DNA from 2 places in the Pseudoxanthomonas indica genome. Region 1 is predicted to be linked to the other one. Evidence: predicted binding sites of a transcription regulator. Region 1 holds the regulator's gene; the other holds the start of a gene.

Region 1 (4,401 bases):
GCCGCGCCGGCCGAAGACCTGGACGCCCTGCCCGCCTTCCTGCGTGAAAGCCTGCGCGGTGACCGCAAGGGCGCCGATGCGCGTGATGGCGAATCGCTGTACGCCGGTATTCCGTCGCCGGAGCCGTTGGGTGGATACGAGCAGGAAGACGATTTTGTGTTGCCTGCCAGCGAGCCGGCGAAGTTCGAGATCAAGCCGGACTCGTTTGCTGCGCGGTTGGCGGCGAGTTTGCCGGCGGTGCCGGGCGTGAATGGCACGGCGCGTGCGGTTGCCGCGGTGACTGCGGATGATGTGGCGAAGGCTGAGGCGATTCTGGCTTCGTCTTCCCCTCATCCCAACCTTCTCCCGCAAGCGGGAGAAGGAGCCGCAGCATCGGCTGCGGATGTTTCCCAGGCAACGACGACGGTTGCGGCTGCGACGGTTGCAACGGCTACTGCCCCGGCGGTTGCACTGGTTACCGACAACGATCCGATCCGCGCCCGCGAGAACGATGAGCAGCTGGCCGCCATGCGCGCCGAGCTGGCCGCGATGCGCGGCATGATCGAAGACGAGATGCACCGCCTGACCGACGAGCGCCTGAAGGGTTCTCCGGTGCGTTCGCAGGCGATGGAACTGCTGGAAGACTACGGTTTCGATGCCGGCATCACCCGCGACGTGGCGCTGCAGATTCCCGCCGACACCGAACTGCATCGCGGCCGTGGCCTGATGCTGGGCCTGCTGTCGAAGAAGCTGCCCGTCATGGCGCAGGATCCGCTGCTCACTGGCGGCGTGATCGCCCTGGTCGGCCCGACCGGCGCCGGCAAGACCACCACCATCGCCAAGCTGGCCGCGGCGTTCGCCGAAGCCAACAGCCCGCGCGACGTGGCGCTGGTCACCACCGACACCGTGCGCGTGGGTGGCCGCGAACAGTTGCACAGCTACGGTCGCCAGCTCGGCATCGCCGTATACGAAGCCGACAGCGACATCAAGCTGGCGCAGGTGCTGGAGCGCCTGGCCGACTACAAGCTGGTGCTGATCGACACCGCCGGCCTGGGCCAGCGCGACCGCAACCTGGTCGGCCAGCTCAACTGGCTGCGCGCGGCCGGACAGATCCACACCCTGCTGGTGCTGCCGGCCAACTCCCACTACGCCGATCTGGATGAAGTGGTGCGCCGCTTCAGCGCCGTGCGCCCCAAGGGCGTGGTGCTGACCAAGGTCGATGAAACCGGTCGCCTGGGCAGCCCGCTGTCGGTGATCGTCGACCACCAGTTGCCGATGGCCTGGATCACCGACGGTCAGCGCGTGCCGGAAGACCTGCACCGCGCCAACGCCGCCAACCTTGTACTGCGTCTTGACCAATTGCGTCGCGAAGCCGACGAAGCCATCCCCGCGGAGAACATCCATGTCGCATGAGTCCCACCTGTTGCAGACCAATCCGCGCAACACGCCGCCGATGGCCGGCGCGTTCCATCCGGTGCGGGTCATTGCGATCACCGGTGGCAAGGGTGGTGTGGGCAAGACCAACGTGTCGGTCAACCTGGCCGCTTCGCTGGCCGAGATGGGCAAGCGCACCCTGCTGATGGACGCCGACCTGGGCCTGGCCAATGTCGACGTGCTGCTGGGCCTGACCCCCAAGTTCACCCTGGCCGATCTGGTCGCGCATCGCTGCCAGTTGGAGGACGTGCTGCTGGGAGGCCCGGATGGCCTGCTGATCGTCCCGGCCTCGTCGGGTTTCCGGCACATGGCCGAGCTGTCCTCGGCCGAGCACGTCGGCCTGGTCAATGTGTTCTCGGAACTGCAGCGCCAGCTGGACGTGATGGTGGTGGATACCGCCGCCGGCATCACCGACAGCGTGCTGACCTTCTGCCAGGCCGCGCAGGACACCGTGGTGGTGGTCTGCGATGAGCCGGCCTCGATCACCGATGCCTACGCCTTGATCAAGGTGCTCTCGCGCGAACGCGGCGTCGATCGCGTGCACGTGATCGCCAATATGGTCCGCGACCCCAACGAGGGCCGCAAGTTGTACGAAAAACTGGCGCGGGTGTGCGAACGCTTCCTCGGCGACGTGGCCCTGCACTACATGGGCGCGGTGCCGCAGGACGACTGGCTGCGCCGCGCCGTGCAGCGCCAGCAGGCGGTGGTGAAGGCCTATCCGGGCAGCCCGTCGGCCCGCGCCATCAACGAAATCGCGCGCCTGGCCGCCCGTTGGCAGCCGCCGACCGCCGCGCGCGGCAATGTCGAATTCTTCGTCGAACGCATGATCAACCGGAGCGTGCCTGCATGAATACCGGTGCTGCCGCCCAATACCGTGCCGTGCAGAAAAGCGCGGCCACCGATGCCGTCACCGTGCATGCGGACCTGGTACGGCGCATCGCCCATCACCTGGCCGCACGCCTGCCGGCCAGCGTGGAGGTCGATGATCTGATCCAGGCCGGCATGATCGGTCTGATTGAAGCCTCGCGCAGCTACGACGCCGAACAGGGCGCCTCGTTCGAGACCTTCGCCTCGATCCGCATCCGCGGCTCGATGATCGATGAAATCCGCCGCGGCGACTGGGTGCCGCGTTCGGTGCACCGGCGCGCCCGCCAGGCCGCCTCCACCGTGCGCGAAATCGAACAGCGCACCGGCCGCGCCGCCATCGCCACCGAAGTCGCCTCGGCGATGGAGATGCCGTTGCCGGAATACCTGCGCCTGCTGGAAGACGCCGCGCGTGGCCAGGTGTTGAGCCTGGAATCGCACGTCGAAGACCATGGCGAACCGCAGACCCATGTCACCGGTGGCCCCAGCCCGCAGCAGAACCTGGAGCGCGGCGAGTTCCGCACCCAGCTGGTCAAGGCCATCGGCCAACTGCCCGAGCGCGAGCAGCTGGTGCTGTCCATGTACTACGAGCAGGAATTGAACCTGAAGGAAATCGGCGCCGTGCTGGGGGTCAGCGAGTCGCGGGTCTGCCAGATCCACGGCCAGGCCATGCTGCGCCTGCGCGGCCGGCTGGACGTGTACGAAAAGGTCGACGCCGGCATCGAGGACGATTGAGGGCCGCTTTCACCCCCTCACTAAACTTCTCCGGATCCCCGCCGATATCCGTTCCGAACCACCCTGCCCAATAGCATTGCCCCGGAGTACCGAGTGACCGCCAACAAGAACATGCGAATCCTGATCGTGGACGACTTCTCGACGATGCGCCGCATCATCAAGAACCTGCTCAACGATCTGGGTTACACCAACACCGCCGAGGCCGACGACGGTTCGACCGCCATCCAGGCGCTGGCGCAGGGCAACTTCGAATTCGTGGTCACCGACTGGAACATGCCCGGCATGACCGGCATCGACCTGCTCAAGGCGATCCGCGCCGATGACCGCTTCAAGCACCTGCCGGTGCTGATGGTCACCGCCGAGGCCAAGCGCGAACAGATCATCGAGGCCGCGCAGAACGGCGTGAACGGCTACATCATCAAACCGTTCACCGCGCAGACCCTGGAAGAGAAGCTGGGCAAGATCTTCGAGCGCCTGGGAGCGGCTGCCTGATGGCCGCAGTCATTGATGCTTCCAGCGCCCGCGCGGCGCTGGTGGAAAAACTCCAGCACGCGCTGGATGCCCTGCAGGAAGGCGATGAAGCCGGCTGGCGCCGCGAACTGGATGCGATTGCCGCCTGGCGCACGCAGCCGATGATGCAGGGCCTGGGCCGGCTGGCCCGCGAACTGGCGCAGACGCTGGGCGAACTGCCGCCCACCCATGACAGCCATGGTCTGGACGACGCCTGCGCGCGCCTGGATCACGTGGTCGAAATGACCGAACAGGCCAGCCACAAGACCCTCGACCTGGCCGAGCAATGCCGCGGCCTGGCCGATCAGCTCAAGGCCAGCCCGCTCAGCGCCGAACAGACGCAGCTGGTGGATGGCATCCGCAGCGGCCTGTCGGAAATGGCGCTGGCGCAGAGCTACCAGGACCTCACCGGGCAGATCATCCGTCGCGTCGCCGGCATCGTCCGCCGCGTGCACGAAGGTTTTGGCGCACTCGGCCTGCCGCCGCCGGAAAAGAAGGACAACGCCCTGTCCGGCCCGGCCGTCAACGGACTGGACAAGAACGCGTACTCGCAGGATGACGCGGATGATCTGTTGTCGGGTCTTGGCCTGTAAGAGAAGCACGCATGTCCGCCGTCACCCCCGAAATCGCCGCCGACTTCCTGATTGAAGCGCAGGAGATCCTGGATCGCCTGGGCGAGCAGCTGGTGACGCTGGAACAGGATCCCGCCGACAAGCAGCAGCTCAACGCGGTGTTCCGCGGCTTCCACACGCTCAAGGGCGGCGCCGGCTTCCTGGCGATCACCCCGATGGTCAACCTGTGCCACGCGGCTGAAGAAGCGCTCGGCCTGGTGCGCTCGGGCAAGGCCTCGCTGGAAGCGGATCATTTCGACGCCGCGCA
Region 2 (4,401 bases), 240 kb from region 1:
CCCGACCAGCAGGCGTCGATGAGATTGTTCGGGGCTAAAGCCCCTGCTACAGAATCGATTTTCCCCTTTCTACACACCAGCTGACCGCCCAACATGACCGAACCGACCCTGCCGCAGACCCCCGCCGACGAGAACAGCCTCATCGCCGAGCGTCGCGCCAAACTCACCGCCCTGCGCGGGCAGGGCATCGCCTATCCCAACGACTTCCGCCGGGTCGACTACGCCGGTGATCTGCAGGCCGAATTTGCCGACCAGGCGCTGTGGACCTCCGAGGCGCTGGAAGACAGCGAACGCCGGGTCAGCGTGGCCGGTCGCTTGATGGCCAAGCGAGTGATGGGCAAGGCCAGCTTCGTGCAGATCCAGGACGAGTCCGGGCGCATCCAGCTTTTCCTGCAGTCGAACACGCTGGGCGAAACCTATGACGCGTTCAAGGGCTGGGACATCGGTGACATCGTCGCCGCAGAGGGTGCGCTGACCCGCACCAAGACCGGCGAGCTGTCGATCAAGGCCGATACCCTGCGTCTGCTGACCAAGGCACTGCGGCCCTTGCCGGACAAGTGGCACGGCCTGTCGGACGTGGAGCAGCGTTACCGCCAGCGCTACGTGGATCTGATCGTCAATCCGGACGCGCGCGAAGTGTTCGTCAAGCGCTCCAAGATCATCCGCGCCATCCGCGAATGGCTGGACGCGCGGCGCTTCCTGGAAGTGGAAACGCCGATGATGCATTACATCCCCGGCGGCGCCGCGGCCAAGCCGTTCACTACCCACCACAATGCGCTGGGCCTGGATCTGTACCTGCGCGTGGCGCCGGAACTGTATCTCAAGCGCCTGACCGTGGGCGGCCTGGAGCGGGTCTACGAAATCAACCGCAACTTCCGCAACGAGGGTGTCAGCACCCGCCACAATCCGGAATTCACCATGCTGGAGCTGTACGAGGCCTACGCCACGTACAACGAGATCATGGATCTCACCGAGTCGGTGATCCGCGATGTGGCGCATGAAGTGCTGGGCACCGGCGTGGTCACCTGGGAAGGCCAGGACATCGATTTGGAGCCGGCCTTCCGCCGCTGGCGCATGGACGAAGCCGTGCGCCACCACAATCCGGAGATCAGCCTGGCCGACTGCACCGATCGCGACGCGCTGGTGCGCCATTGCCAGCGCCTGGGCATCCACGTCAAACCGTCGTATGGCTGGGGCAAGCTGCTGCTGGAAATCTTCGAGAAGACCGTCGAGCACACCCTGATCCAGCCGACCTTCATCACCGACCATCCGGTGGAAGTCTCGCCGCTGGCGCGTGCCAATGATCGGAACCCCGGATATACCGATCGCTTCGAGCTCTTCATCAATGGCAAGGAGCTGGCCAATGGCTTCTCCGAGCTCAACGATCCCGAAGACCAGGCAGCGCGCTTCCAGGCCCAGGTGGCGGCCAAGGAAGGCGGCGACGACGAAGCCATGCATTTCGACGCCGATTACATCCGCGCGCTCGAAGTCGGCCTGCCGCCGACCGGCGGCCTGGGCGTGGGCATCGATCGGCTGGTGATGTTGCTGACCGGTTCGGATTCCATCCGCGATGTGCTGCTGTTCCCCTACATGCGTCCCGAGCAGCACGGCTGAGGTGCGCCCCTGCGGGGCAGGGGAGTGACGCGGAAGGTCCAAAGCGGCATGGCCGGATTGCCAAGCAGACGGGCCAGCGGGCTCGGCGGACGCCGGAAAAGCGTCGGCGGGCGCGAGCGGAAAACCCGCCCGCCCAAGCACTTATTGTGAACTCCGTCAAAGTTTTCACATGAAACGTTCAGCCATGGCCTCCATGGCATGCTTCATGCGTCAAATTTTCCGCGGACAAGCCGATAACCATGGGCAAGATCATGGAAGCGGTTCGACAGCGGCGATGACATCCGGCCAACACCGGCCGGGTATCACCACGATTCTGGAAGCCCCGATGCTAGATGCCAGTGCACACAACAGCGGAGTATCCTTGCCCGACAGCCATTTGATGTGGCCTCAAGGGGCGGGAAGCGCTTTGAATATCGTCATCGTCGATGATCAGACTTCGGCGCGCACGATGCTGCGCCATGTGATCGAGGATATTGCCTCGGAACTCAACGTGCACGACTTCGGTGATCCTCAGGTCGCGCTGGAATGGTGCGAGACCCATCGCACCGACCTGCTGCTACTGGATTACCGCATGCCGGGCATGGATGGCCTGGAACTGGCGCGCCGGTTCCGCCGGCTGCCGATGCATCGGGATATCCCGATCATCCTGATCACCGTGGTCGGTGATGAGCCGATTCGCCAGGCCGCGCTGGAAGCGGGCGTGATCGACTTCCTGGTCAAGCCGGTGCGTCCGCGCGAACTGCGCGCGCGTTGCCGCAATCTGCTGCAGCTGCGCCAGCAGTCGGAGAACGTCAAGCAACGCGCCCTGTCGCTGGAGCAGCGCCTGCTCTCGAGCATGCACGAAGTGGAAGAGCGCGAACGCGAGACGCTGTCGCGCCTGGCGCGCGCCATCGAGTACCGCGACAGCGGCACCAGCGCCTACCTGGAACGCATGGCCCATGTGGCGGCGTTGATTGCCGAGCAGTTGGGCCTGCCCGAAGACGAAGTGCGCGCCATCGAACTCGCCGCGCCACTTCATGACATGGGCAAGATCGCCATTCCCGATTCCGTGCTGATGAAACCCGGTCCGCTGACCGAGGACGAACTGGCGGTCATGCGCCGGCATCCCAAGATTGGCCACCAATTGCTGTCCGGCAGCCAGAACCGTTTCATCCAGACCGGCGCCATCATTGCCCTGCGTCATCACGAGCGTTATGACGGTAGCGGCTACCCCGATGGCCTGGTCGGCGACGAGATCCCGTTGGAAGCCAGGATAGTGGCGGTTGCGGATGTGTTTGACGCGCTGATTTCCCCGCGTCCCTACAAGAAGGCCTGGGACAAGGATGCGGCGCTGGCTTATCTGTATGCGCAACGCGGCCGGCTGTTCGATCCGGCCTGCGTGGATGCGCTGATTCGTGGTCGCGAACGTCTGGATGACATTTGCCAGCGCTACTCGACGGTGCAGAACCGTCCAGGGATGGAGTAAGCCTCATGGAACGCAATCTGGCTTCGTGGATTCAAAGTCGCCTGGCCAACCGGCCGGACAGCGAGCACGGCCAGACGTCGATCCGCGTGATCATCTTCACCGGCGTCATTCTCTACATGGTTGGCGCCGCGCTGTACGGCAGCCTGACCCCGGACGTCTACATCTGGTCGGCGATCATGAGCGGTGTGGGCGCCGGCGTTGGCCTGGCCCTGCTGATCGGCATCCTGATCAATCCCGGCAAGTCGCACACGCGCCGCATCATCGGCATGCTCACCGACTACGGCCTGATGACCGTGGCGATGGTGCTCAAGGGCGAACCGCTGGCCTGGTTGTACGTGATCCTGATGTGGGTCACCGTCGGCAACGGTCTTCGCTACGGCAACAAATACCTGATTGGCGCGGTGGCGTCGGCCGGCATCAGCTTCGGCACGGTGCTGGTGCTCAACGACTACTGGCGGCAGAACCTCAGCCTGGGTTTGGGCCTGTGGGTAGGCCTGATCGCGGTGCCGATGTATCTGTCCGGCCTGTTGCGCGATCTGACCCGCGCCACCGAGGAAGCCCGCCGCGCCAACGAAGCCAAGAGCCGCTTCCTGGCCAACATGAGCCACGAATTCCGCACCCCGCTCAACGGTCTGGCCGGCATGTCCGAGCTGCTGGCCACCACCCGCTTGGACAGCGAACAGCGCGAATGCCTTTCGACCATCCAGGCCTCCACCCGCAGCCTGCTGGGGCTGGTGGAAGACGTGCTGGACATCTCGGCCATCGAGGCCGGCAAGCTCAAGCTCAACCTGGTCGATTTCGCCCCGCGCGAGCTGGTGGACAGCATCGGCCTGATCCTGCTGCCGCAAGCGCGCGGCAAGCAGCTGAACTATGTCGTGCAGTTCGACGATGACGTGCCGACCCTGCTGCGCGGCGACTCCGGCCATCTGCGCCAGGTGCTGCTCAACCTGGCCGGCAACGCGGTCAAGTTCACCGACCACGGCGAAGTGCGCCTGCATGTCAGCGTGATTGGCGCCGACTTGCCGATTGGCCTGCAGACCGGCAACCGTACGCGCCTGCGCTTCACCGTGACCGACACCGGCATCGGCATTCCGGCCTCGGTGCGGGATCGCCTGTTCGAAGCGTTCGAGCAGGCCGATGTCAGCTTGGCGCGCCGCTACGGCGGCACCGGCCTGGGCACCACCATCGCCAAGGGCCTGACCGAGGCCATGGGCGGCACCATCGGCTTCGAGAGCAGCGAGCAGAAGGGCAGCTCGTTCTGGGTGGAACTGCCGTTCGAGGACGTGCAGCCGCGCAAGATCACCCCGGCCATCCAGGCGCCG

The links. The regulator FliA, encoded in region 1, starts transcription of late flagellar genes. The targets are predictions, from matches to a motif close to TAAAGTTTNNCNNNCNNNGGCCGATAA.
Region 2: B5X78_RS17900 (HD domain-containing phosphohydrolase) is a predicted target of FliA. The motif match lies at 1,825-1,851, and genes of this name have one in related genera.

Annotation. Positions count from the first base shown of each region.
Region 1 covers NZ_FUZV01000002.1:1,317,133-1,321,533, reverse strand. Annotated here, with positions in the region: gene flhF (flagellar biosynthesis GTPase FlhF) at 1-1,392, shown strand, start outside; gene B5X78_RS16755 (MinD/ParA family protein) at 1,433-2,263, shown strand; gene B5X78_RS16750 (RNA polymerase sigma factor FliA) at 2,260-3,012, shown strand; gene B5X78_RS16745 (chemotaxis response regulator CheY) at 3,124-3,504, shown strand; gene B5X78_RS16740 (protein phosphatase CheZ) at 3,504-4,115, shown strand; gene B5X78_RS16735 (chemotaxis protein CheA) at 4,127-4,401, shown strand, end outside.
Region 2 covers NZ_FUZV01000002.1:1,554,171-1,558,571, forward strand. Annotated here, with positions in the region: gene lysS (lysine--tRNA ligase) at 94-1,614, shown strand; gene B5X78_RS17900 (HD domain-containing phosphohydrolase) at 1,940-3,079, shown strand; gene B5X78_RS17905 (ATP-binding protein) at 3,085-4,401, shown strand, end outside.